Armatimonas rosea: one gene and its partner. The main gene of each other region encodes a partner of the protein of the gene in region 2 in a complex. Links are inferred from orthologs where the notes say so. Each region holds a gene or a part of one and is shown on either strand. Other genes may lie near its edges. The genes, in order: rplL and rplA.

The links.
Region 1: rplA (region 2) and rplL share a complex: the UniProt entries of both Escherichia coli proteins name them as parts of the 50S ribosomal subunit. The link is inferred for Armatimonas rosea from one-to-one orthologs.

What each region holds. Positions count from the first base shown.
Region 1 is NZ_JACHGW010000002.1:553,076-556,149, forward strand. Bases 165-2,926 are described here. They hold rplL (50S ribosomal protein L7/L12), read right to left. Parts: upstream 1,851-2,926; coding sequence 1,479-1,850; downstream 165-1,478. Other genes in these bases: HNQ39_RS10490 (DUF1592 domain-containing protein), read left to right, coding at 165-1,388; rplJ (50S ribosomal protein L10), read right to left, coding at 1,890-2,405; HNQ39_RS10505 (HD-GYP domain-containing protein), read right to left, coding at 2,624-2,926. Outside these bases: more of HNQ39_RS10490, read left to right, coding at 1-164; more of HNQ39_RS10505, read right to left, coding at 2,927-3,074. UniProt on the Escherichia coli protein: The binding site for several of the GTPase factors involved in protein synthesis (IF-2, EF-Tu, EF-G and RF3). Is thus essential for accurate translation.
Region 2 is NZ_JACHGW010000001.1:519,933-523,213, forward strand. Bases 159-3,127 are described here. They hold rplA (50S ribosomal protein L1), read left to right. Parts: upstream 159-1,266; coding sequence 1,267-1,989; downstream 1,990-3,127. Other genes in these bases: secE (preprotein translocase subunit SecE), read left to right, coding at 159-179; nusG (transcription termination/antitermination protein NusG), read left to right, coding at 201-731; rplK (50S ribosomal protein L11), read left to right, coding at 830-1,255; HNQ39_RS02275 (hypothetical protein), read right to left, coding at 2,040-2,642; HNQ39_RS02280 (hypothetical protein), read right to left, coding at 2,745-3,127. Outside these bases: more of secE, read left to right, coding at 1-158; more of HNQ39_RS02280, read right to left, coding at 3,128-3,281. UniProt on the Escherichia coli protein: One of the primary rRNA binding proteins, it binds very close to the 3'-end of the 23S rRNA. Forms part of the L1 stalk. It is often not seen in high-resolution crystal structures, but can be seen in cryo_EM and 3D reconstruction models.

The DNA of each region.
Region 1 (3,074 bases), on a different replicon or contig from region 2:
CGGATGGCGGTGGCGGCGGCGGCTTCGACAACAACGCCGACACGCTCTTTCTGCCGCCGGTCTTGCTGGAGCGCTACCTGGTCGCGGCGCAAGAGGTGATCGACGCTGCCCCGGCCGAGCGGCTCTTTCCGGTCAAGCCCAGCGCCAAGCTCCCCGCACGCGCGGCGGCCAAGCTCCTAATCGAGCGCCAGGCGTCGCGCGCCTTTCGCCGGCCCGTCCAGCCCGAGGAGACCGCCCGCCTGCTGCGCCTCTACGACTCCAAGACCAGCTACGAAGACGGTGTCAAGGCGGCGCTCAAGGCCGTTTTAATCTCCCCGAGCTTTCTCTTCCGGGTCGAGGAGGCACCGGTGAACACGGGCAATATCGCCCTCACGGACTACGAGCTCATCAGCCGCCTCTCGTATTTCTTGTGGTCGTCGATGCCCGATGACACGCTCTTTGCCCTCGCCCGCGAGAAGAAGCTACGCCAGCCTGGCGTGCTCACGGCGCAGGTGCGCCGCATGCTCCTAGATCCCAAGGCCCGGAGCTTCTACGATAGCTTTGTGAGCCAGTGGCTCCACACACGGGATTTAATGACGGGGATCGCCGCGCCGGACCGGGGCCGCTTCCCCCAGTTCGATACCGCCCTGCGCGATGCGATGTACCAGGAGCCGGTGCTCTTCTTTGAGAGCCTCTGCCGCGACAACGCCCCGCTCACCCAGCTCCTCTCTGCCGACTATACGTTTGTGAACGACAAGCTCGCCGCGCACTATGGGATGGAGCCGGTCTCCGGGGGCGGCTTCAAGCGGGTTCCGGTGGACACAGCAAGGCGCGGGGGGATCCTGACCATGGCGGCAACCCTGACGGTCTCCAGCTACCCCCAGCGGACCTCGCCGGTGCTCCGTGGCAAGTGGATTCTCTCCGAGGTGCTGGGGACCCCGCCGCCGCCCCCGCCGCCCGTGACCAAGACCCTGCCGCCCAGCGATAAAAAAGAGGGGGGCCTGACCTTCAAGCAGCGCCTGGAGAAGCACCGGGAGGAGCCCGCCTGCGCGGGGTGCCACGCGCGTATCGACCCGATGGGCTTTGGCCTGGAAAACTACGACCCGATCGGCCGCTGGCGGGATAAGATCGCCGACGATCCCGTGGACGCCAGCGCGAAGCTGCTCACGGGCGAGGAGTACCACAACCCGGCGGAGTTCAAGGCGCTGGTGGTCAAGCAGCAGGAGCAGTTCCTGCGCAACCTGGTGGAGAAGACCCTCGCCTACGCCCTGGGCCGCGGCCTGGAGCCCACCGACCAGCCCGCGGTGAAGAAGATTCTCGCCACCCTCAAGACCGAGGGCTACAAGTCCGAGACCCTCTTCCGCGAGGTCGTGCTCTCGCTGCCGTTTCAGTTCAAAGAGGGGAGATAGGCTGCCCTATTCGATAAGGCTACGAACGCATGAAAACAGAAAGCCCCACCGCCCAGGACTGGGTGGTGGGGCTTGCAGGGAGCGGAGCTCTTACTTGAGCTCGATGGTAGCGCCCTCGGCCTCGAACTGAGCCTTGAGCTTGTCTGCCTCGTCCTTGCTGACGCCGGTCTTAACAGCCTTGGGAGCGGTGTCGGCGATCTCCTTGGCTTCCTTGAGGCCAAGACCAGTGACATCACGGATGACCTTGATGACCTGGATCTTCTTGTCGCCGGGGCTCACCAGCACGACGTCGAACTCAGTCTTCTCGTCCTCGACGGGCGCGGCAGGGCCACCGGTTGCGGGGCCAGCGGCCACGACGGCGGAGACGCCAAACTCGGTCTGGAGGGCCTGAACGAGCTCGTTTACCTCGAGGATCGTCATGCTCTTCAGCTGCTCAATAAAATCTGCGGTATTGATAGCCATAATAGTTTCCTTTAAACGTAGTCGGGTTTAAGCCGGAGCTTAAGCTGCCTTCTGCTCTGCGATAGACGCAAGCGTCGCGGCAAGGCTGGTCAGGGGGGACTGGAAAGCCCCAAGGATCATCGCGTAGAGGGTGTCGCGCGGCGGGATCTTTGCCAGAGCATCGATCTTCGCGGCGTCCCAGTAGACTCCATCGACCACACCACCCTTGATCTTCAGGGGCGTGTTGCGGTTGCTGGCGATGTAGTCGCTGAGCACCTTGGCGGCTGCCAGGGAGTCCTTCGCAAAGACAACAGCCGTGGGGCCGTTGAGGGCTGCATCTAGGTCTGCATCTGCCGCGATAATGCCATCGGCTGCGCGCTTGAAGAGCGTGTTCTTCACGACAGAGAAGTCGCTCTCGCTATCGGCGGCGTTCAGCTTGGTGCGGATATCACCTACCTGGGGGACGCTCAAGCCACGGTACTCCGTCAGGATGACGGCGGAGCTACTCTTCAGCAGGTCGCTGATCTCCCCGACCACACCCGGCTTGGTACCAAGTTTCTTTTTAGGTTGTGCCATTTAAGTTTTCACCTCCTTTTGCGTAAAACACAAAACCCCCGACCGGAGGCAGTCGAGGGCGCACGAAGATATTAAGATGCTGTCATCTTCTCTACCTCGGCGGGCGGATTTCACTAAGAAACCCATTAAACGCAGATGCGTGCCGGCTGTCTCTGGTGGAAGTTATTGATTTCCAAGCGAGGAGTCTACCACGGCCATTGTGGGATTGCAAGCCTTTTTTAGGCCGCACGCCGGAGCGCTGGCGGTTCTGGGTCGACTGCCTGGGAGCAGAGCTCCGGACTCTCTAGCATGGCGGACTCAAATGCTGCAAAGATCTCGGGGTTGAAGTGCGTCCCGACCTGGCTTCGCATGAACTCCATCGCTCGGTCGTGTGACCAGGCAGCGCGGTAGGGACGATCCGATGTCAGAGCATCGTAGACATCCGCAACCGCGACAATACGCGCCATGAGCGGAATATTGTTGCCTGCGAGCTTATCGGGGTAGCCGCTCCCATCCCATTTTTCATGGTGGTGGCGTACGGCCTCGACGACCTCGGGCGGAAAGGGAACGGGCTGAAGGATGTCGCTTCCCAGTGCTGCGTGCTCTTTGATGAGCTCAAACTCCTCAGGAGTCAGCTTGCCTGGCTTATTGAGCACCGCCTCCGGAATGGCGATTTTACCGATATCGTGC
Region 2 (3,281 bases):
AGTACCTGAAGGGAGTCCAGCACGAGCTGAAGTCCCCCCAGACCCACTGGCCCAGCCGCCCCGAGATGATCAAGATGACCCAGATCGTCTTATTGCTCATTGCCGTAGTCGCGCTCTACTGCGGTGGACTCGACTCAATTTTGACGCAGCTCGCCGAGCGTGTGCTGCCGCATAAGTAGGAAGTTTTAAAGGACAGCACGATGCAGCGACACTGGTACGCGGTCCATACCTATTCGGGCCACGAGATGAAGGTCAAGATGACCATTGAGAAGCGCGCGGAGACAATGGGGCTCCGGCAGAAGCTTTTCCGCATCCTCGTGCCTACGGATACCGAGACCCGCAACCGCGGCGGTAAGAAGACAGAGTACAAGCGCAAGGTCTTTCCAGGCTACGTGCTGATCGACATGGTTCTGGACGACGACACCTGGTACCTCATCAAGAGCACCACGGGAGTCACCGGCTTTGTTTCGTCGGGAAACAAGCCCGTCCCGCTCCAGGACAAAGAGGTGCGCGATATCCTCGATGCCCTCGATCCCAACAACGCGGCCTCGCGGCCCAAGAAGATCTGGGAGAAGAACCAGGTGGTGCGGGTCAACTCCGGACCGTTTGCGGACTTCACCGGCAAGATCGAGGAGGTCAACGATCAAAAAGAGAAGGTCAAGGTCATGATCTCCCTCTTTGGTCGCGACACGCCGGTCGAGCTGGACTTCAACCAGATCGAAAAGATTTAGTTAGCCCCCCTTCCCCCATTCATGGGAGCGAGGGGGCTTGCTAAAGTAGGAGGCAGACCTCACTAAAAACCTGCCGCTAAAACTACGGAGAAGAAAAAATGGCTAAAAAAGTAGTGGGCGTCGTTAAGCTGGCGCTCAATGCAGGAAAAGCAACCCCTGCGCCTCCCGTTGGTCCGGCCCTTGGTGGGTACGGAATCAACATGATGGAGTTCATCAAGGGCTACAACGCGAAGACCGCCGACATGGTGGGCTCGATCGTCCCTGTCGTGATCACCATCTACGATGATCGCTCGTTTGTCTACGAGACCAAGACCCCGCCTGCCTCGGACCTGCTCAAGAAGGCAGCGGGCGTCCCCTCCGGTTCTGGCAAGCCCAACACCGTCAAGGTGGGCTCCATCACCAAGGGCCAGCTCAAGGAGATCGCGGAGAAGAAGCTCCCCGACCTCAACACCAATGATCTGGATGCCGCCATGCGGATTATCGAAGGCACAGCGCGCTCCATGGGCGTGACGATCACGGACTAACGGAGAAATCAATGCGAAAACAAGATCGAAAGCATATCGTCTCTGCGCGCTACAAGGCTGAGGTAGCCAAGGTCGACAAGGCCGCTGTCTACGAGCCGCTCGCCGCGCTTGAGCTGGTGAAGGCAACCTCCTCCACCAAGTTTGACTCGACCATCGATGTCGCCATCAACCTCGGGGTCGATCCTCGCCAGGGCGACCAGATGGTTCGTGGTACCACCGACCTGCCCCACGGCACGGGTAAGAGCCAGAAAGTGGCTGTCTTCGCCAAGGGGGCCAACGCCGAGGCCGCGACCGCTGCTGGAGCCGATGAAGTGGGTGCCGAGGAGCTGATCACCAAGATTCAGAACGGCTGGCGCGACTTCGACGTCCTCGTGGCCACCCCGGACATGATGCCCGCGGTCGGTAAGCTCGGTCGTCTGCTGGCGGCCCGCATGCCCAACCCCAAGTCTGGCACCGTGACCACGGATGTCGCCAAGGTTGTCACCGCGATCAAGAAGGCGACCCGCGTTGCCTACCGTGTGGACAAGGGCGGAATCATCCATGCCCCGATCGGCAAGGCCAGCTTCCCCGCCGAGCAGCTCCAGGAGAACCTGTCTGTCTTGGTCGGAACCCTGATCAAGGCCAAGCCCTCCAGCTCCAAGGGCCGCTACATCCAGAAGATCACCGTCTCCTCGTCGATGGGACCGGGGGTCAGTGTCGATGTGGCAGTCGCACAGCGCGGCGCCGACAAGTAGGCACCAAAAACCAAAAAGGCCCCCGGCGCAACCGCGCCGGGGGCCTTTTTTTAGTCGAAGCGAATCCCCAGCACGGTCAGCAAGAGCAAGAACGTGGTCAGCACCAAGGCCGCAACCGCTCCGATACTGGCTCCCGTGCGGGTCTTGCCGCCCAGGGTGCAGCTCAGGGCGATCAAGAGAGCAGGGATGCAGATATAGGTGGAGAGCATCGCGCCCCAGAGGATCGACTCTCGCCAGCCCATGCCACAGGTCGCGCTGACCAAGCAGAGAATCGCCACGAGGGCAAGCGCCGTGTTACGGGTCTGGGGGACCGCAAGGGCACACTCAGGGTCGGAGTGGCGCAGGGTGGTCGAGTAGAGAGGGAGCAGAAACAGCCCCGCTCCGCCTAAAAAGAGGCTTGTGGGTACAAGATAGGGGTTTGCGGTTGCGGCCCCAAGGGCGATGCTCGCCAATCCAAGCCCCGCCATCAGCTCACAGAGGCGGGCCTTCTCCCGCTGGGCGATGCCGCGCCCTAGCACATAGGCTCCTAGAATCGGTAGGAGATAGTCGCCCCAGTCGTAGTGGGGGGTCTCTCCAAAAAGTCGCCAGTGGATCAGCCCAACGACCAGTAGCATGGGCGGCAGTGCCCGGACAATCACAGTTCCTCGGTACATCTCGCGTCCTCCACTGCACAGGATAGCGGGAAAACGGGGGCAGTTGCAACAAAAAGCCCCGGAGAGCACGCTCTCCAGGGCTTTTTACAAGACGGGGCTAGGTTAGGCGGCGACCCGTAGCGGGGCTTCGTCGCTGCTCTCGTCCTCATCGTCCTCTAGGCCAAACGGCGAGAACGTGCTGTCGTCCTTGTCGCTGTCCTCTAGAGTGAGGCTGACAAGGGGCGTTGCGGCAGGAGCGGGCGCGGCGGTGGTGCTCTCCTCGTTGAAGAAGCTCAGGACGCTCTCTAGGCGGGTGGCCTCGGAGTCGCAGAGGTTGCGGATGCAGGCCTGCTTGTCCTGGGCGAGGGCGATCTCGTTCTCTTTTTCGGCGATCTTGCGCTGGAGCTCGGCGATCTCGCTCTCGGCAGCGGCGACTGTATCGTCGGTCTTCTTGCCCTGCGAGTCGGCGTACTGGTTGAGGGTCGTGCGCTTCTGGTCGGCATCGGCGACAATGCTGACACGGGTCGCTCCGATCGCGGTTCCCATCGCTCCCAGGGTCACCTGGACGGTCTGGCGCTTCATCTCCAGCGGCATGGCCGCGGGGAGCTGCTCTAGCATCGCGAGGGTCTGCTCTGCGGTGAAGGGGGCCGTGGGGACCTT